Regions from separate parts of the Dyella sp. 01N448 genome, predicted to be linked through region 2. Evidence: predicted binding sites of a transcription regulator. Region 2 holds the regulator's gene; the other holds the start of a gene.
The links. The regulator FliA, encoded in region 2, starts transcription of late flagellar genes. The targets are predictions, from matches to a motif close to TAAAGTTTNNCNNNCNNNGGCCGATAA.
Positions count from the first base shown of each region.

Region 1 (10,402 bases), on a different contig from region 2:
GTGGTGTCAGCCGGTTTGGCCGTCTGCGCACTGGCGAGCGACGCGAGGCCGAATGGGGCGATCGCAAGTCCCATGGCCGTTGCTCCCAGGAAGGTCCGGCGCTGCTGATTGATCTGATCCGACATGAAACATCTCCCTGCGGGTTGGTGTGCCCACATAGAAGACCATGTCCCTGTGTCTGCTCTGTGTGGAGGCGCGGGGGAATTGAAAGTTCGTGTACCAGACAAGCCTGTCGATACATTGGGATACAAAACGACCCGGCCCCCTTTTGTAGCCGGCCGAGTGCCTCCATGCTGGCGCTGGGAGAGGGCCGTTTGCCCCACGCTTAGCTGCCAACAGGGAAGGGATATGGCCTGGCTGGATCCGCCGTGGTTTACCCCGGAAGCGCTGGCCGCCGAGTGGCGCAAAGATCTAGGGAAATGGCTGATTGGCGTGGCGACTACCGCCGTGGTGTTGGCCCTCCTATGCCACCCCGAAGCCGTACCCACGGCGATCTGTATCGACTCCGTTGGCATCGACGTTTTTCTCGCGCTGCTGGAAATGCAGTTGATTGTCGCGCTGGTGATCTCGCGCGACCCGTTGCTGGAGTTCTTTCGGACAGCCTACGTGTCTGATGATCCACTAGGCGCCGTGCTGCGCAAGACAACGTCGTTTGTCCGATATATGCGCGAAGCGTTGCGTGGGTCGTTTCGAGCGTAAGCGGCGCTTTCCGTTTGAGGAAGGCTCGGGGAATCGATGGCGTGACCCCAGCAGCGCGCATCAACGCGCGCTGCATGGTTCTATCTGCCCCCGGTGCGATTCAACGCATCTGATACGGATGGAAGATGTGATCCTTGGCGGACACTTTTACGTGGCAGGTGTGGCCGCAATCGGAGACACCGGTGGGGTCGGCTGTGAAGGTGCTGGTGGTTGCGTCGAAATCGAACAGCGCATAGCCCCAGCCGGCGCTCTTGGGGAATCGCTTGCTGTCTTTCTCGATGACGAAAGCCTGGGTGAAGACGTCTGGCACGTCCACGGCAAACGGGGCTTCGGTGCTCTTCTTGAACTTCCACTGCAGCTTGGCGATCTTGGAACCCTCGGGGAAGGGTTTGCCATTGCCGGGGATGCCCGATTTGTAGGCCTGGATCATGATCGGGTTGGCGACGATCACCTTGAGCACTTCGTCGGTACGTGCGGAGGAGACCACGGACCAGTCTTCATAGCCCTTGAAGTCGGCGAAGGCGACACCGCTGGGCGACACGAGCGAGTACTTGTCTTTGATGCTGACGCCGGCTTTGGCCTTGTCCTGCGCATACAGGGCCGATCCACCCAATACCACCAGCATGACGGCGGTGGTCGCAATGGCGAGCTTGCTTGTGCGCTTCATGGCTACTCCTCGCATGGTTGTCGTGGACGCGCGTGGTCTGCGGACGTCAGTTCATCGGCAGGATCACAAATCATCGCGATGCGTAAATCCATCAGACGAAGGTGTCGATGCCTGGCATCGAGGCCTGAGCATGTTTCATCTTCGAAACGCCCCTGCGTCTGCTCGACGCCGACTTCACAAGGGCCATCCGCGGTGGCCCAGGTTTCGCCATGGTGGGCGCGCAGGCGGAAGTCGACGTGAAGACCGCCCATGGGCGGCGATGGGATGAAAGCGTTTTCTAAACTTCCGTGGAGCTGCGCCGATAAAACGTGAGCGCGGAGTGATTGGCTCCGTATCCCGGAGCGAAAATGTTGGTACTGGTCGGTGCAGTAGTGGTGCTCGCGTGCGTGCTCGGCGGCTTTGTGCTGTCGCACGGCCAGATCCTTGCCTTATGGCAACCGTATGAGCTGCTGATCATCGGCGGCGGCGCGCTGGGTGCGTTTCTTTCGGCCAATTCGTCCAAGGTGGTCAAGGCCGCATTGCGTGATGTGGGCGGGCTGCTGAAAGGGCCCAAGTACAACAAGCAGGACTATGTGGATCTGCTGTCGATGCTCTACGAGCTGTTCAGCCTGATCCGCAAAGAAGGCTTGCTCGGCGTGGAGGAGCACATCGAGGATCCGCAAGCGAGCCCGCTGTTTTCCGCCTATCCGCGCCTGCAGCGCGAGCATCACCTGATCGAGTTCACCACCGATTGCCTGCGCCTGATGGTGGGCGGCAGCATGAATCCGCATGAGCTCGAACAATTGCTGGAAGTGGAGCTGGAAACCCATCATCACGAAGCGGTGGCGCCTGCGCTGGCGGTGACCAAGCTCGCCGATGCGTTGCCCGGCTTTGGCATCGTGGCGGCGGTGCTGGGCATCGTCACCACCATGGGACAGCTCGATGGCGACACCTCGCGCATCGGCATGCATATCGCCGGCGCGCTGGTCGGCACCTTTCTTGGCATCCTGCTCTGCTACGGCTTCATCGGCCCGTTGGGCGCAGCGATGGAAAACCGGGTGCAGGAGGATGGCCGCGCCTTCGAGTGCGTGAAGATTGCACTGCTGGCGAATCTGCGCGGCTACAACCCCAAGGTGGCGGTGGAGTTTGCGCGCAAGTCGCTGGCGACCAACACCCGGCCGCGCTTCCAGGATCTGGAGGAACATCTCAAGTCGCCGCGCGCCAAGGCGGCCACGTGAGCGAGCAGGGCGAACCACCGCTGATCGTCATACGCCGCAAAAAGCGGCACGGGCATGGCCATCATGGTGGCGCCTGGAAGGTCGCCTATGCCGACTTTGTCACCGCGATGATGGCGTTCTTTCTGGTCATGTGGCTGATCGGCGCGGGCACGCGCGAGCAGCGCGCGGCCATCTCCGAATACTTCAAGAACCCCAGCATGCTGCAGGGCACGGCCACCATGGCCCCGCCGGGCCAGATGGGGCCGGGCGGCGCCAGCACCAGCATGATCAAGGCCGGTGGTGCGCTGGATTTGCCGCATGGGCCAGGCAAGGATCGCCAGGGCGCAGCGGCGGCGAGCGCCGATCCCAAAGAAATCGAAAAGGAAGCGCGCAAGCAGGAACGCGCGCGGCTGGAAGAGTTGATGCAGCAGCTGGAGGCGGCGATCGAGAAGAGCCAGGCGCTGGCGCCGTTCAAGGATCAGTTGCTGCTCGACATCACGCCTGAAGGTCTGCGCGTGCAAATTGTGGACAAGCAGAATCGCCCGATGTTCGACCTGGGCAGCGCACAACTGCGGCCCTACACCACGACGATCCTGCAGGAGCTCGCCGGCTTCATCAATCGCGTGCCCAATCGCATCAGCCTCTCCGGTCACACCGACGACGCCCCGTACAGCAGCGATCATCAATACAGCAACTGGGAGTTGTCCGCCGATCGCGCCAACGCGGCGCGGCGCGCCTTGCTCTCCGGCGGCCTCAGCGAAGAAAAAATCGCACGCGTGGTCGGACTGGCCGCCTCGGTGCCATTCGATCGCGTGAACCCCGGCGACCCGATCAACCGTCGCATCAGCATCATCGTGATGAATCGGCAGGCGGAGGCCGCCTCGCTGTCGCAGGAAAGCGCTGGCGTCGAACACAACGCGCCTGCGTTGCTGCCCGCGATGGCATCCATCGTGCCGGCGAAACCGGCCATCATTGCCGTATCGGGAACGGGCGCCGCCGGTGGCAACGCAGGTGCTGCTGCAGAGGTTCACGCCGACTCGCCGTGAGGCGTGCCCGGCTTAATCGCTGGCCAGCCGATCGATGACCAGATCGAGCAGGGCGCGCAATCGTGCCAGTCGCCGCAGATCGCGGTGATAGCCGATCCAGGTATCGCGCGTGGGTGGTTCTTCTTTCATCGGCAGGCGTTCGATGCCTGGCGTGGCATCGCCCAGCGGCCGCGGCAACACCGCCAGGCCGGCGCCGCTGGCACACAGGCGTGCGTGCACGTCGCGGGCGTTGCTGCGGAAGGCGACGCTGGCGTTGGGAAACTGTGCGCGCAGCCAGCTCACGTCGGGCAGCTCGCCGAACGCCTGGTCCATGGTGATCAGAGATGCGCCCTTGCCGTCGCCGACTTTCGGTTTGCGCGCGCCTTTGTGCAGATAGACGCCATAGTGCATGCGCAACAGTTTTCGCGAGACCACGTCGGGCTCGTCGAATGGCTTGATGCGAAAGGCGAGATCCGCTTCGCGGCGCGCCAGGCTGAGCTGGCGGGTGTCCGTGAGCAGTTCCACCGTGACGCGCGGATGTTGCTGCGCGAACTCGGCGAGTACGGGCGCCAACACCTGGGCGCCGAACCAATCGGAAGACGTGATGCGCAGCAGGCCATCGAGCTCCTGCTGCTGGCCGGCCAGTTCGCGCTGGAAACTGAGTACTTCCTGTTCCATGCGCTCGGCGTGCCGGCATACCAGTAGGCCTTCCTCGGTGAGTACAAAACCATCGCTGGTCCGCTGGAACAGGGTCTGGCCGATCGCCGCTTCCAGGGCGCGCAAGCGCCGGCCCATGGTGGGCTGGGTTTGTCCCAGCGTGCGCGCCGCGGCGCCCAACGTGCCCTCGCGGGCGATCGCGAGGAAAATGCGCAGGTCGCTCCACTCCATCGTCGTGTTCCCCGCCCGTTGAGTGTGCCATGCAAAGTTGCATGGATAGCATGCGATTTATTTAGTTTTCATGCAATTTGGACTGGCGTAGCTTGGACGCATCCGAACGAGAGGCCTTGGCCATGAATGCAAACCCGTCCATGCAGGCCGCTGTGCTGGAGCAGCACGGCCCAACCTTCCGCCGCACGGCCATCGCGCGGCCCAATCCCGGCGAGGGGCAGGTGTTGGTGCGTATCCTGGCCAGTGCGGTCAATCCGCTGGACCTGAAGATCCGCGACGGCAAGGCCGAGCACGCGCGGCACCCGCTGCCGGCGATCCTTGGAATCGACATGGCGGGCGTGGTGGAGAGTGTCGGGCCGGGCGTCAGCGCGTTTCGCGCAGGCGAGGAGGTCTATGGCATGACGGGAGGCGTGGGCGGCGTGCAGGGTTCGCTGGCCGAGTACGCCGCGGTGGATGCGCGCCTGCTGGCGCCTAAGCCGGCCCACTTCACCATGCGCGAGGCGGCGTCCTTGCCGTTGGCCTTCATCACCGCATGGGAAGGTCTGATCGATCGCGCCCAGCTGAAAGCAGGGCAGCATGTGCTCGTGCAGGGCGCCGGCGGCGTGGGCCATGCCGTCATCCAGCTGGCGCGCGCATTCGGTGCGACAGTGGCCGCCGTTGACTCGGCGTCGAAGGCCGCGCAGATCCGCGTCTGGGGGGCGACGCCCATCGAACGCGGCACGCCGGTGGAGCGCTACGTGGCCGAGCATGCCCAGGGCCGCGGTTTTGACCTGGTCTACGACACCGTGGGCGGCGAGGGGCTGGATGCCTCGTTCAAGGCTGTCAAACGCTTTGGCCATGTGGTGAGCGCGCTCGGTTGGGGCACGCACGCGCTGGCGCCGTTGTCGTTTCGGGCCGGCACGTACTCGGGCGTGTTCACGCTGTTGCCGCTGCTGAGCGGCGAAGGCCGCGAGCATCACGGCGGGATCCTGCGCGAGATCACTCGCCTTGCCGAGACGGGAAAGATCGTACCGTTCGTTGATCCACGGCACTTCAACCTCGACACGGTCGCCGACGCCCATGCCCTGATCGAGCGGCGCGAGGCACGCGGCAAAGTGGTGATCGACGTCGCGCCCTGAAACGAAAACGGCCGGCGAGTGCCGGCCGTTCCAGGGTGAACCGAAGAGGATTACTCCTCGCCGTCTTCCTCGTCTTCCTCTTCCTCGCCTTCGTCCTCGAAGGTTTCGAGTTCTTCGACGCGCAGGAAATTGGGCGCCGCATCGGCAAAGCTCACCTGCTTGCCGTTGGCCAGCATCGGGCGCACGTCACGCTGCGTGCTGCCGTTGCGCACCGACTCCACCAGCGCGAAACACACCAGCGCCTCGGCGCTCTCGTCGCCGTCTTCGTCGAACACGGCAACCCAACCCGTGGCGGGCATGATCTGGAGGATGTTTTCTTGTGAGGACATGACACTTCCGGTTTGGGGAAACGAGGAAGCTTGCCGGGTGCCCGGCGGGACTGCAAGCGACGATTTCATGACTGCGCATGTATAGGGGCGCGGCGGCAAAAACGCCCCAAATCTCTCCGCGATAGTGCGCTCTCCATGGTGCTGCCACGCCGCCCGGTTACTGTACGGAAGGCCGGATCAGCGAGGCCGCCGCCGCGACCTCGGCCATCTGGCGAAGGCCGCAGCAAGGACGCTGCCGACGACGAAGACGCGACAGCTTTTCTTTCGGACAGCTGTCGGCCCGTTCTCGCGAACGGCCGTGGGGAGCCGTTTTGCAGCAGCGTATGGTGAAGACCGTGGCGTCGCCAGGACCTGGTTCGATGACGTACGCAGAAGAGGGGCTTTTCTGTTTGTCATATGCCTCTTGGCGTGCGCAGCGTCACAGAATTGCCCTACTATCACGCGATGACAAATCCTGCGACTCAGCCCCCTATGGAAGGACATCGTGGCAGCCTGGCTTGTGTAGGCCTGGGCATGACCCTGGGTTCGCACCTGACGCCTCTGGCGCGCAGTCATATCGCGCAGGCGGACGTGGTGTTTGCCGGTGTCTCCGACGGCATCGTGGAGATGTGGCTGCAGCGCATGCATCCGGACGTACGCAGCCTTCAGTCCTACTACCAGGAAGGCAAGTCGCGCCTGACCACGTACCGGCAATGGGTCGACCTGATGATGGCCGAAGTGCGTGCCGGCAAGCGCGTCTGCGGCGTGTTCTATGGGCATCCCGGCATCTTCGCGTGGTCGCCGCACAAGGCCATCGAAGCGGCGCGCGCCGAAGGGTATGCGGCCCATATGGAGCCGGGCATTTCTGCCGAGGACTGCTTGTATGCGGATCTCGGCATCGACCCGGGCCGGTTCGGCTGCCAGCATTACGAGGCCAGCCAGTTGCTGCTGTTTGAACGCCGCATCGACCCGACCTGCTACCTGGTGCTGTGGCAGGTGGGCCTGGTGGGAGATCGTTCGCTGGCGCGCTTCCAGACCGGTTCGGCCTATCGGCAGGTGCTGGTGGAACTGCTCAGCGAGCACTATCCGCTGGACCACGAGGTGATCGTTTATCGCGCAGCGACCTTGCCGATCCAGCAACCGCGCATACGGCGCGTCCCATTGCGGGAGCTGCCTCATATCGAATTGCCGGCCGAGGAAACCGTGGTGCTGCCGCCCGCGGAAAAGCTCAAGCCAAACCTGGCCATCCAGGCACGCCTGGCGGCGCTGGACGAATTGGAAAAGGCCGGTTTACCGGCCTGACGGGATACAGTAGTCGCATGCCACGCGGGAAGGGCGCGGGGTGCGATGACAGGGTGCTGGCGGGTGCTGCGTGCTGTGGGACGCAGAATCCGACAGGCAGTTGCAAGACCATCATCGGAAGAAAACCGGGGGAAACGTATGACTGACACGATGGATTGGCTGGAGGCCATTGGCCAGGACGCTACGCTGCGTCACGCCTCGGCTGATGAATTGAACGCCACGCTGGAAGCGGCCGAAGCATCTGAAGCGCTCATGGCGGCGGTGGCGTCCGGCGACAGTGGCTGGCTGTCGCAGGAGCTGGGGAAGCGGGTCATGCATGTGACGCAGAGTTCCCAGACGTTCCCCGAAGGCGACGAGCCGGAACGCGAGGACGAAGGGGAGCCGCTCGACCCGGCCCAGCCGGAACGTACGGCGACGCCCAAAGGCTAGGCGAGCAGCATGCCGCGTTCGTGGCACCGCAGTTGGCCATGGCTCGCTTTGGCGGGCCTGGCCTTCTGCGTGCTGATCGACGTGGCACAAGCGTCGGCGCAGATCGCTGATCCCGCCGCGTTCCTGCAACAGACCGAACGGGTGCGCACCAGCGACCATCCGCGGTTTCTACAGATGCTGGCGCAGATTCGCGGCGAGGCATCGTCGCTGGCGCCACAGCAGCATTGGTATCTGCGTTATCTCGAAGCGTGGCAGACGGCGTTTGAGGGTGATGCGGCCAAGGCCAATGACATGCTGCGCGATGTCATCGATCACTCGGGCGATGCGGTGCTCAAAGCCAAGGCGTCGGCCTTGCTGATGCACAACCTGGGGATCAACAGTCATTACGAAGAGGCGTTTACGCTAGCCAATCAATTGGCGACGGACTTGCCCAACATCACGGACAACCTGGCCCGATTCACGGTGCTTGCCAACCTGTCCCAGCTGATGGTGTTTGCCGGTCAGAGCGACCTGGCCGTGAAATACGCCACCATGATGGAGGAGACACTGCCTCCCGGCGAAACCTTGTGCAATCCGCTATCCATGGAGATCGGTGCGCTCGACAAGAGCAATCGACTTACCTCCGACAGCCCGAAGTTGCAGGAGGGCATCGATACCTGCGTGGCCGCCGGACAGCCGGTATTCGCCAACACCTTGAGGCTGATCAAGGGCGAGCGATACCTGACCGAAGGGCAGCCGACCAAGGCGGTTGAGCTGCTGACCCAGATGCTGCCCAGCATCAACGCCAACCGTTACTACTCCCATATGCGCGCCGTGCAGGTACAGCTGGCGGTTGCCTATGAAAAGTTGAACGACGACAACAGCGCCCGCAAAGCGGCGCTCGCCGTGCTTGCCATGAGCAGCCCGGACGAAGTCAGCGAGTGGATGCGCGAATCCTATGGCGTGCTGTACCGGATTGAGAAGAAGCGTGGCAATGCGCAGACCACCCTTTCCTACTACGAACGCTACGTGGCCCAGGACAAGGGCTATATCGACAGTATCAGCGCCAGGACGCTGGCTTACGCCGCCGTGCAGCAACACATGCTGGCGCAGAAGCTGGAGACGGAAGGGCTGAGCAAACAGAACAGCATTCTTCGCCTGCAGCAGGCGCTGGACACCAAGGCGGTCGAGACCAGCCGCCTCTACATCACCTTGCTGCTGCTGGTTTTGGTATCCATCGTGTTCTGGCTGCTGCGCATCAAGCGCTCGCAGCTGCGCTTCAAGATGCTTTCCTATCACGACGGTCTTACCGGCATCTTCAATCACCAGCATTTCGTGAGCGAGGCCGAACGTGTGCTGCGCGTGCTGGAGAAGCGCCATGGCGGCGCCTGCCTGATCTCGATCGACCTGGATCACTTCAAGCAGATCAATGACACGCATGGCCACGCGACCGGCGATGTGGTGCTCAAGCACACGGTTGCGTTGTGCAAACGCCAGCTTCGGCCGACCGATTTGTTTGGCCGCCTGGGTGGCGAAGAGTTCGGCATCCTGCTGCCCGACTGCTCGCAAGAGCAGGGCATGGCGATTGCCGACCGCATCCGCACGGCGATCGAGGCGACGCCGGTGTCCAGCGATGGCGGACTGGTCGCCTTCTCCGCCAGCATCGGCCTGGCAGCGACCGATAGCTGCGGCTATGAGCTGCAACGCCTGCGCAAAGAGGCGGATGCGGCGCTGTATCGCGCCAAGCGCACGGGGCGCAATCGCGTCATGACCGATACGGAAAGCGACGGCCTGGTCCGGGTCTGAGCTAGCTGCCTGCGCCGCTCTCGGGCGTGGGTACATTGTCGAGAAACGTTGCCGACGGCACGAAGAACAACGATCCCGTCACCGCCTTGCTGAAGTCGAGCAGGCGATCGTAGTTGCCCGGTGGCTGGCCCACGAACATATTCGTCAGCATCCGTTCGATTCGCGCTGGGGAGCGGGCGTAGCCGATGAAATAGGTGCCGAATTCGCCTTTGCCGACCTCGCCGAAGGGCATGTTGTCCCGTACGATTTCCAGCGATTCGCCGTTCTCTTCGATGCTGGTGAGCACGTTGTGTGCATAGGTCGCCTTGGCCGAATCGTCCAGCTCGATATCCGAGAGCTTCTTGCGGCCGATGATGGTTTCCTGGCGCTCGACCGGCAGGGCGTTCCACGCCTTCATGTCGTGCAGGTATTTCTGCACGATCACATAGCTGCCGCCGGTGAACGCGGGATCTTCGTCGCCGATGATGGTGGCATCGAGTGCGCCCTGGTCGACCGGGTTTTCAGTGCCGTCGACGAAGCCGAGCAAATCCCGCTCGTCGAAATACTTGAAGCCGTGCACCTCGTCCACGACCGTCGCCACGTCGCCGATGCGGCACATGATTTGCGTGGCCAGTTCAAAGCACAGGTCCATATGCGTGGCGCGGATATGGAACAGCAGGTCGCCCGGCGTGGAGACCGCATGGTGCACGCCCTTGATCTCCTGGAACGGATGGAGATTGGCGGGTCGCGGCTGGCCGAATAACCGGTCCCAGGCATCGGAGCCAAAACCCATCACGCAGGACAGGCGCCGGTCCGGATTGCGAAAGCCAATGGCGCGCAACAGCGATGCCATATCGCCGCACAGCGCTCGCACAGCCTCGCCGCTGCGCGCATCCGGCTGCAGCGTCACCACGAGAAAAATGGCGGCATGCGTGAGCCGCGCAGCAACCGGTTGCGTCACGATGGAAGTCACCCTTCGCTCCTTGTCGTTGAAGTTTCGGTACTA
Region 1 covers NZ_JBFTQX010000003.1:469,495-479,896, forward strand. The annotation lists gene AC1DKY_RS06205 (alpha/beta fold hydrolase) at 1-125, opposite strand, end outside; gene AC1DKY_RS06210 (hypothetical protein) at 349-699, shown strand; gene AC1DKY_RS06215 (cytochrome P460 family protein) at 800-1,366, opposite strand; gene motA (flagellar motor stator protein MotA) at 1,714-2,583, shown strand; gene motB (flagellar motor protein MotB) at 2,580-3,608, shown strand; gene AC1DKY_RS06230 (LysR family transcriptional regulator) at 3,621-4,475, opposite strand; gene AC1DKY_RS06235 (zinc-dependent alcohol dehydrogenase family protein) at 4,598-5,593, shown strand; gene AC1DKY_RS06240 (hypothetical protein) at 5,644-5,922, opposite strand; gene AC1DKY_RS06245 (SAM-dependent methyltransferase) at 6,394-7,203, shown strand; gene AC1DKY_RS06250 (hypothetical protein) at 7,342-7,632, shown strand; gene AC1DKY_RS06255 (tetratricopeptide repeat-containing diguanylate cyclase) at 7,642-9,417, shown strand; gene AC1DKY_RS06260 (Dyp-type peroxidase) at 9,419-10,369, opposite strand; gene AC1DKY_RS06265 (LysR family transcriptional regulator) at 10,400-10,402, opposite strand, start outside.
Region 1: a site for FliA is predicted at 1,645-1,671, ahead of motA (flagellar motor stator protein MotA). Genes of this name have one in related genera too.

Region 2 (10,402 bases):
GTGGGTGGGCTGTGCCTGGTCGCGCCGGTGTTCGGCGACTCGGTGCTGCCGCAGCGCTTTCGCCTTGCCATCATGTTGATGCTGACCGTGGTGCTGGCGCCGCTCGCGCCGACCACGATCGATCCGATGACGGCCGACGGCATCACCACCATGGTGGCGCAGTTGTTGATGGGCGCATCGATCGGCTTCGTGTTGAAACTGGCTTTCGAAGCGGTGTCGCTCGGCGGCCAGTTGGTCGGACAGAGCATGAGCCTGGGCTTTGCCGAAACCGTGGACCCGCGTGGCGGTGGCAGTTCGCCGGTGCTCAGCCAGTTTTATCTGTTGATGGTGATGCTGCTGTTCCTCGCCATGAACGGGCATCTGCGTTTGATTTCGCTGCTGGCCGACAGTTTTCACAGTTTGCCGCCGGGGCAGGCAGTGATCGATCCCAAGGGCTTGTATGCCGTGGTCGCATTCGCCACCCATTTGTTTGGTGGCGCCGTGCGCGTGGCGCTGCCGGCGATGACTTCGTTGTTGATGGTCAATATCGGTTTTGCCGCGATCAGTCGCGCGGCGCCGTCCATGAATCTGTTCGCGGTAGGTTTCCCGATCACGGTGACCCTGGGTTTCGTCGCGCTATGGCTGTCGCTGCACACCTTGCCGGGTGCCTTCCAGTCCCTGCAGAACACCGCATGGACGTTGATGCACGAGCTGGCGGGCGGTTGAGGGATACGCCATGGCAGAGAACGACGATCAGGAACGCACTGAACAACCATCCGAAAAGCGCCTGCGCGAATCGCGCGAAAAGGGCGATGTCCCCCGATCGCGCGATTTGTCAGGTGCCGTGGTGGTGCTTGCCGGCGTGTCCGCGCTGATGAATGGCGGCGCAGCGGCCATGGAACACGTCAGGCGCATCTATGGACTGGGGCTGACCTACGATCGCGCTGCGCTGTTTTCCGAGCAACTGCCCGGACGCGCGCTCTCGATGGCGATGCACGAGGCGATGTCGCTGTTTGCCCCGGTGGCGCTGGCCACCATGCTGGCCGCGCTCGCGGCGCCGCTGTTGCTGGGCGGACTCAATTTCAGTGCCGAAGCGCTTGAGCCCAAGTTCGAGCGGCTTGATCCGATCAAGGGTCTCGGCCGCATCTTCGCCATGCGCGGCCTGGTGGAGCTGGCCAAGTCGCTGCTCAAGCTGCTGCTGATCGGCGGCATCCTGGTGATGGTGCTGAAAAACTGGCAGGACGACCTGATGGCGACCGGCGTCGGTGAAGTGCGCGCCGGCACCTTCAAGGCCATGAGTCTGCTGGGGCATGGCGCGCTGTTGTTCGGCTCCATCCTCGCATTGATTGGTGGCGCGGACGCGCTGTACCAGAAGTTCGACCACAACAAGCGCCTGCGCATGACGCGCCAGGAACTGAAGGACGAATCGAAGGAAAGCGACGGCAACCCCGAGCTCAAGGGCCGCATCCGCCAACTGCAGTTCCAGATGGCGCGCAAGCGCATGATGCAGGAGCTGCCCAAGGCAGACGTGCTGGTCACCAACCCTTCGCACTTTGCCGTGGCCCTGCGCTACGACGAAGGCCGCATGGGCGCGCCACGCGTGATCGCCAAGGGCATGGACGAACTGGCGCTGCAGATCCGCCTGGTCGCTTCCAGCCATCGCATCCCCACCGTGGAAGCGCCGCCGCTGGCCCGCGCGCTGTATGCCACGACCCAGATCGATCGCGAGATTCCCTCGGCGCTGTACGTCGCCGTGGCGCAGGTGCTCGCCTATGTCTTCCAGCTCAAGCAGGCGGTGTCGCGCGGTGATGCGCCGCCGTCGGCGCCGCAACCCGATGTTGATCCGGACCTGATGGGTCCCTACAAGTTCTGACGGAACAGTGATGGCAAACACGACTGCCCTAGGCAATCTCAAGATGCTCGGACGCCGCGGCCTCGGTGCGCCGGTGATCATGCTCGCCGCGCTGGCGATGCTGATGCTGCCGCTGCCGCCGTTCCTGCTGGACATGCTCTTCAGCTTCAACATCGCGTTGTCGCTGGTGATCCTGCTGGCGGTGATCTACGTGATGCGCCCGCTGGAATTCGCCGCGTTTCCCACCGTGGTGCTGATGGCGACCTTGCTGCGCCTCGCGCTCAACATCGCCTCCACGCGCGTGGTGCTGCTCAATGGCCACGACGGCCCTGGCGCCGCGGGCAAGGTGATCGAAGCTTTCGGCGAGTTCGTCATCGGCGGCAATTTCGCGGTGGGCCTGGTGGTGTTCGCCATCCTCACCATCATCAACTTCGTGGTGGTGACCAAGGGTGCCACCCGCGTGTCCGAAGTGACCGCGCGCTTCACCCTCGATGCGATGCCCGGCAAGCAGATGGCGATCGACGCCGATCTCAATGCCGGCCTGCTCAACCAGGAACAGGCGCGCGACCGTCGCCAGGAAGTGCGCGAGGAAGCGGACTTCTACGGCTCGATGGACGGCGCCTCCAAGTTCGTGCGCGGCGACGCCACCGCCGGCATTTTGATTCTGATCATCAACATCGTCGGCGGCTTCTTCGTCGGCATCTTCCAGCACGGGCTTTCCGCCGGTGAAGCCGCCAAGACTTATACGCTGCTCACCATCGGCGACGGCCTGGTGGCGCAGGTACCGTCGCTGATGCTGTCCATCGCCACCGCGGTGATCGTGACGCGCGTGTCCAAGTCCACCGACATGGGCAAGCAGCTCGTCGGCCAACTGTTCGGCCAGCCGCGTGCGCTCGCCGTGGCGGGCGTGGTGCTGGGCGTGATGGGACTGATCCCGGGCATGCCCAATATCGCCTTCCTGCTGCTGGGCGGCACGTGTGGCGGTGCGGCGTGGCTGATGATCAAGCGCGATCGCGAAGCGGTTGAGCGCGTGGCGAAAGCTGCCGCCGAGGTGCCGCCGCCGGCCGCGCCGACGGAACGTCTCGAACTGGGTTGGGAAGATGTCGCCAGCGTCGATCCGCTGGGCCTGGAAGTAGGTTATCGGCTGATTCCGCTGGTGGACACGCACCAGGGCGGCGAGCTGATGGGCCGCATCAAGTCGGTGCGCCGCAAGCTCTCGCAGGAGCTGGGCTTCCTGGTGCCGCCGGTGCATATCCGCGACAACCTCGATCTTGGTCCCAACACCTATCGCATCAGCCTGATGGGCGTGCCCATGGGCGAGTCCGAGGTGCACAACGATCGGCTGCTCGCGATCAACCCCGGTCGCGTGCAGGAGGGGCTGCAAGGCATCGCCACGCGCGATCCGGCGTTTGGCCTGGAAGCGCTGTGGATCGAACCGGGCCAGCGCGAAACGGCGCAGAGTCTGGGCTACACCGTGGTCGATCCGGCCACCGTGGTCGCCACGCATCTGTCGCACATCCTGCAGAGCCACGCGCACGAACTGCTCGGCCATCAGGACGTGCAGCAGCTGCTCGATCGCCTCGCGCAGACCACGCCCAAGCTGGTGGAAGACCTGGTGCCCAAGCGCCTGTCGCTGGGCGTGGTGGTCAAGGTCATGCAAAACCTGCTGGCCGAGCGGGTGCCGATCCGCAATATGCGTTCCATCGTCGAATCCTTGGCGGAGCACGCCAACCAGAGTCAGGATCCCGGCGCCCTCAGCGCTGCCGTACGCGTGGCGCTCGGTCGCCAGATCGTCCAGGAGATCTCCGGGCTCGGTACCGAGATCCCGGTCATCACGCTGGCGCCGGAGCTGGAGCAGATCCTGCTGGGATCGCTCGCAAATGGCGGCGTAGCGGGCGCCGCGGTGGAGCCAGGCCTCGCCGACCGCCTGCAACAAGGCGTTGCCGACGCTGCGCGCAAGCAGGAAATGAGCGGCGAACCGGCCGTTTTGCTGGTCGCGCCGCAGCTGCGTCCGTGGCTCGCACGCTTCACTCGCCATGTGGCACAGAACCTGCACGTACTGGCTTACAACGAGGTGCCGGACAACCGCCGAGTGCGTTTGGTGCAGGCATTGGGTCGCTGAATCAAGCAGACGAGAGAGGGAATAGGGATGAGTAGCGAGGGCGCAAACATCGAGTCGTTGGCGAATGGGCAGTACGTGCCACGAGGCACGGCCGCGCAGGTTCGCCGCTCGTCCCTCGTCCCTGTTTCGCGGAGCAGCAAGGCATGAAGATCAAGCGTTTCGTGGCCCCGGATATGCGCCAGGCCATGCGTGAAGTGCGCGAAGACCAGGGACCGGATGCGGTGATCCTGTCCACGCGCCGGATGGACGACGGCATCGAGATCATCGCTGCCGTGGATTTCGACGAAGCCCTGGTGCGCGAAGCCGCGCGCCACGGTGCGCCGCTGGAAGTGGAAAACCGCGCACCGGCTGCCGCCGCGTCGCACCGCGATGTGGAAGCCTCCGTTGCACGCCGTGCCGACGTCATGCCGCCGCCGCTGCCGACGGCGAACCGTCACGAGGACGATGGCGTGACCGTGTCGCTCTCGCGTCGCGCCACCGCCGCGCCGCGCATGGAGCCGACGATCGAAACGCTGGGGGCCCGCAAGCCGGCCGCATCGCAGGCCAAGGCGCTGGAAGAAAAATCCGCATCGGTGGAATCTGCGCAGGCCAATGTGGCTGGCGAGGTCACCGCCTCGATTCACCCCTTGCTCGAACGCGCCATGCAGGACACCGCACGCGTACGCGCCGAACTGGGCAGCCTGCGCGACCTGCTGGAAACGCAGCTGTCCAGCCTGATCTGGAACGACCTGGAACGCCGTCAGCCGATGCGCGCCCGCGTGCTGCGCGAAATGACGCGGCTCGGCATCGAACCGGATGTGGCCCGTCAGCTGGTCGGCGAGTTGCCGGTCGAGATCAACGCCGAGCAGGCGCGCTATCTGCCGCTGGGCGTGCTCAGCCGCAGCCTGTCGATCAGCCCGCGCGACCATTCGGAGCGTCGTGGCGTGACTGCGCTGGTCGGTCCCACCGGCGTGGGCAAGACCACCACCATCGCGAAACTCGCCGCGCGTGCGGTGATGCGCAACGGCGCATCGCAGGTCGCGCTGGTCAGCACCGATCACTACCGCATTGGCGCCGCGGCGCAGCTGGAACATTACGGCCGCCTGCTCGGCGTGCGCGTGTATCCCGCCTACGACGCCGACAGCCTGCGCCATGTACTGGAATTGCTGCGCGGCCACCACACCGTGCTGGTGGATACCGCCGGCCTGGCCGGCGGCGATCCGCGCCTGGCCGAACAGCTGGAAGTGCTGGGCAACGGCGGCGATCTGCGCGCCTGCCTGGTGATGGCGGCGAATGCACATGCCTCGTCGCTGGACGAAGCGGTGCGCGCCTACCTGCCGGTCAAGCCGCACGCCTGCATTCTCACCAAACTCGACGAGGCTCCCAGCCTCGGCGGCGCGCTGTCGGTGCTGATCCGTCACCGACTCGCGCTCGACTACGTCACCGATGGACAGCGCGTGCCCGAAGACATCGCCACAGCCGATGCGCGGGTGCTGGTGTGCCGTGCCGCGCAAGTGCTCAAGGGCACGGCGCCGGCCGATGACGTGGTGATGGCGGATCGCTTCGGACTAGCGGTGGCAAGTGCATGAGCGGTGTCTTTGCAATGAACCAGGCGATGGGGTTGGAAAGCATGCTGCGTGCGCTGACCGAACGACATAGCCGACAGGCGCCGGTCCAGGACCAGGCGTATGGATTGAGCGGCTCTGCGCCGCGCAAGCGTTGCCGCGCCATCGCGGTGGCCGGCGGCAAGGGCGGCGTGGGCAAGACCACGGTATCGGTGAACCTGGGCATGGCGCTCGCCGTGCAGGGTCACCAGGTGATCCTGCTCGATGCGGACATGAGCCTGGCCAATATCGACGTGCTGCTCGGCCTCACGCCCACGCGTCATATCGGCCACCTGCTCGACGGCGTCTGCTCGATCGAGGATCTGCTGATGACCGCGCCGCACGGCCTCAAGGTGGTACCGGCCGGTTCGGGCACGCGTCGACTGGCGCAGCTGGGGGCGGGCGAGCACGCGGCGGTGATCCGCGCGTTTGACGATCTGGTGACACCGCCGGACTACCTGGTGGTGGATACCGCCGCAGGACTTTCCGACAACGTGGCGATGTTCGCCGCCGCTGCCGATGACGTGGTGGTGGTGGTGTGCGACGAACCAGCTTCGCTCACCGATGCGTATGCCTTGCTCAAGGTACTCAGCCGCGATTTTGGCGTGCGCCGCTTCCGCATGGTGGCGAACATGGTGCGCAACCTGGGCGAAGCCAGGCAGCTGCATCAGAAACTCGCACGAGTTTGCGATCGCTTCCTCGATGTGGCGCTGGAATTCATGGGCCATGTCCCGCATGACGAACGACTCAAGCAGGCCATCCGTCGCCAGAGCGCGGTGGTGGACCTGTGGCCGTCGAGCCGGTCGGGATTGGCATTCAAGCAATTGGCGGGTGCGGTCGATACATGGGGTGAACCCGAGCGACTGGGCCTGGATCGCATCGCCTTTTTCAGCAGGCAGGCCGCAGTAGCAACGGGGTGGTGACATGAGTGTGGCTTCCGAATATCTGCAGCTGACGCGGCAGAGTGCCGACGAACTGGTTCGCCAGCACGCTCCCTTGGTGCGAAGGATCGCCTATCACCTGATGGGTCGATTGCCGCCCAGCGTGGACGTGAGCGACCTGATTCAGGCCGGCATGATCGGTTTGCTGGAGGCCGCGCGCAATTTCACCACCGGCAAGAATGCGAGCTTCGAGACGTTTGCGGGTATCCGCATCCGTGGCGCGATGCTCGACGAATTGCGGCGCACCGACTGGACCCCACGGTCGGTGCATCGAAAAGTGCGCGAAATGGCGGAGGTTGTTCGTCAGATTGAAATCGAAACCGGTTCTGATGCCGATGACGCCGAAGTGATGCGGCGACTGGGCATGGGCGCCGAGGAATATCACCAGGTGCTGGCCGACGCGGCGAGTGCACGCCTGCTCAGCCTTTCCGCACCGGACGATGCGGATGGTGGCGCAGCGTTCGACGTGGCCGACGGCGACAGCCTGAGCCCGGCGGACAGTGTCGAGCACGAAGGCATGCGCGAGGCCCTGGTGGAAGCCATCGGCGGCCTGCCCGAACGCGAGCAGCTGGTGATGTCCCTGTACTACGAGGAAGAACTGAACCTCAAGGAGATTGGTGCGGTGCTCGGCGTGACTGAATCGCGCGTGTGCCAGATCCACGGCCAGGCCATCGTGCGCTTGCGAGCGCGGATGAGCGGTTGGCATGAGGGGCAGGAGAGGAAGGCTGGAAAACGTAAAGGGGCGAGGGGCGAGTAACAAGGGCGCGAGCCCGGACGGTCGCTGCGCCGATCAGGGTCGAACCGACGTTCGGTCGTTGCGTCCGCGCAATTCGTCCCTCGTCCCTGTTCAACACAAGTCATATCTACGCGCAGCGGAGAAAGCGTTTGGACAAGAATATGAAGATCCTCGTGGTGGACGACTTCTCCACCATGCGGCGCATCGTTCGCAACCTGCTGGTCGAGCTGGGTTTCAGCAACGGCCTGATCCAGGAGGCCGACGATGGCGAGAACGCCCTGACCATGTTGCGCAACAACGCCTTCGACATGGTCGTGACCGACTGGAACATGCCCAACATGACGGGCATCGACCTGTTGCGCGCGATCCGCGCCGAGCCCTCGCTGAAGGGCATGCCGGTACTCATGGTGACCGCCGAGAACAACCGCGACCAGATCATTGCCGCCGCCCAGGCCGGCGTGAACGGCTACATCGTCAAGCCGTTCACCGCCGCGACCCTGCAGGAAAAGCTGAGCAAGATCTTCGAACGTCTGGCCGCCAGCGGAGCCACCGCATGAACGCACAAGTTTCCCTGATGGCCGGCGAAGCGATGCCGCCTGAACTGCATGACCTGCTCAACAGCGCTGATGGTGCTGCCTTTGAAAAGGCCCTCGACGCGCTGGTGCGCGAGCGCGAACAGCGCGTGTTCCGCGCACTCGGCCTGCTTGCGCGCGATCTGCACGATGCGGTGCGCCGCCTCGGCGGCGACCTCGCCCAGGAAGGCGTGCCGGGCAGCGTCGCCGATGCACGCAAGCACCTGGAAGACGTGCTGGAAATGAGCTCGCAGGCCGCGCATCGCTCGCTCGATTTCGTCGAGCGCATGCGTCCGCAGGCCGACGCGCTGGCCGAGAACGCCGGTGCCGTGATCGATGGCACCACTGAAGGCGAAGTTGCGCATGTGCTGGCGACGCAGTCGCAGGCGTTCGCCCATGCTTGCCGCGATGGCCTCGCCGATTTCGTGGTCGCGCAGTCGTGGCAGGACCTTTCGGGTCAGCGCATCAAGAAGGTGGTGAATTTCATCGGCAGCGTGGAGAACTCGCTGCTGGAACTGGTGAGCCTCACCGGCGCGCTGGCGTCGGGCGAAGCCGCCGCCGGCCCGGTCAAAGTCACCAGCCAGGATGAGGCGGATCGTCTGTTGAGCGAATTCGGTTTCTGATCGATGGATCCCTCGTTCGACAACGAGTTGCGCGACGATTTCCTGGTGGAAGCCGGGGAACTGGTGCAGCGCCTGGGCGATCAGCTGATCGGGCTGGAGGCCTCGCCGCGCGACGCCGAACTGTTGAACGCGGTGTTCCGCGCGTTCCACACGGTGAAGGGCGGCGCGGGCTTTCTTGCGATCGAGCCGATGGTGCAGCTGTGCCATCACGCCGAGGATCTGCTCAACGTGGCGCGCAACGGGCAGTTGCTGCTCGATGCCAGCCGCATGGATGCGCTGCTGGAAGCGTTGGATCTGCTCAACGACATGATGGCGGCGCTGGCCGGCGGCACGGCGATGGCGATGCCGCCCGCTGGCCTGCTGCAACGCCTGACGCCGGGCAAGGCCGCTGCACCGGCGCCCAAGCCGGTGGCCGCGCCGGTAGCGCCGCCGCCGAGCGACGGCACGATCGACGATTCCGAATTCGAGGCCCTGCTCGACAGCCTCTACGGGAACAGCGGCGCACCGGGTGCGCCCGCGGCGGTGGCCGAATCGGGCAGCATTTCCGACGACGAATTCGAAGCCTTGCTGGACAACCTGCATGGCAAGGGCGGCCAGCCTGGCGCGACGACGAACGCGGCCGTCGCATCGTCAACCGCAGGCACGATCTCGGACGACGAGTTCGAATCGCTGCTCGACAATCTTCACGGCAAGGGCGGACTACCGGGCGCGAGCGCGCCGGCATCCGCTCCTGCCCCCGCACCTGCTCCCGCCGCCGCACCGGCTAAGCAGGCGGCGCCGGCGCCCGAAAACACCGTGCGCGTGGACACCGCCCGCCTCGACGCCCTGGTGCACCGCGCCGGTGAGCTGGTGCTGGTGCGCAACCGACTGCTGAGCCTGGCGGCCAAGACCGGCGATGAAACGCTCGAGCTGGCCGCCACCGAACTCGATCGCGTGGCCGATGCCTTGCAGAACGCCGTGCTCGGCATGCGCATGCAGCCGGTGGGCCGCTTGTTCCAGCGCTTTCCGCGCATCGTGCGCGATCTTTCGCGCCAGCTCGGCAAGGAAGTGGAACTGATCCAGGAAGGCGAGGGCACCGATCTCGATCGCAGCCTGGTCGAAGCGCTCGCCGATCCGATGGTGCACCTGATCCGCAACGCGCTCGATCACGGCGTGGAAATGCCGGACGAACGCGAACGCGCCGGCAAGCCGCGCAAGGGCAAGGTCACGCTGGGCGCGAGCCAGCGCGGTGAGCGCATCGTGATCACCGTGTCCGACGACGGGCGCGGCATGAATCCCGAGATCCTGCGCCGCAAGGCGGTGGAGAAGGGGGTGATGGATGAGGCGCAGGCTTCGCGCCTCACCGAGAACGAATGCTACGAAATTATTTTCCGCCCTGGCTTCAGCACGGCCGCCACCGTCTCCGACATCTCCGGTCGCGGCGTGGGCATGGACGTGGTGAAGACGCGCGTGGTGGAGCTGGGCGGCACCTTGTCGGTGCGCTCGCAGCTGGGCAAAGGCAGCACGCTGGAGCTGGCCGTGCCGCTGACGCTGGCGATCCAGCGCGTACTGATGGTGCGCGTGGGCTCGCGTCTGCTTGCGCTGCCGCTGAGCAATGTCGATGAAGTGTTCGAACTGGCCTCGGGGCAGCAACAGCAACTGGACGGGCGTGCGGTGGCTTCGCATCGCGGCCGCGCGCTCGCGCTGGCCAACCTTGGCGGCTGGATCGGTGTGGACGCTGCGCCGGGTCGCCACGTAGTGGTGCTGCACATCGGCCATATGCGCCTGGGCTGCCTGGTGCATGAAGTGCTTGGCCGCGAAGACGTGATGGTGAAACCGCTCGGCCCCCTGTTCGAAGGCGTGCCCGCCGTGGCGGGCGCCACCGTTACCGGCGACGGCCGTCTTGCGCTGGTGATGGATCTTGCCGGCTTGTCCGGCAGCGACGGTCAACTCCTCCCATCCCTCCGAGTGAATACCTGACATGGATCTGGTAAGTCTCATCGGGACGATCCTGG
Region 2 covers NZ_JBFTQX010000011.1:49,656-60,057, reverse strand. The annotation lists gene fliR (flagellar biosynthetic protein FliR) at 1-705, shown strand, start outside; gene flhB (flagellar biosynthesis protein FlhB) at 716-1,852, shown strand; gene flhA (flagellar biosynthesis protein FlhA) at 1,863-3,953, shown strand; gene flhF (flagellar biosynthesis GTPase FlhF) at 4,097-5,521, shown strand; gene AC1DKY_RS16880 (nucleotide-binding protein) at 5,518-6,459, shown strand; gene AC1DKY_RS16875 (RNA polymerase sigma factor FliA) at 6,461-7,234, shown strand; gene cheY (chemotaxis response regulator CheY) at 7,363-7,770, shown strand; gene AC1DKY_RS16865 (protein phosphatase CheZ) at 7,767-8,408, shown strand; gene AC1DKY_RS16860 (chemotaxis protein CheA) at 8,412-10,367, shown strand; gene AC1DKY_RS16855 (flagellar motor protein) at 10,369-10,402, shown strand, end outside.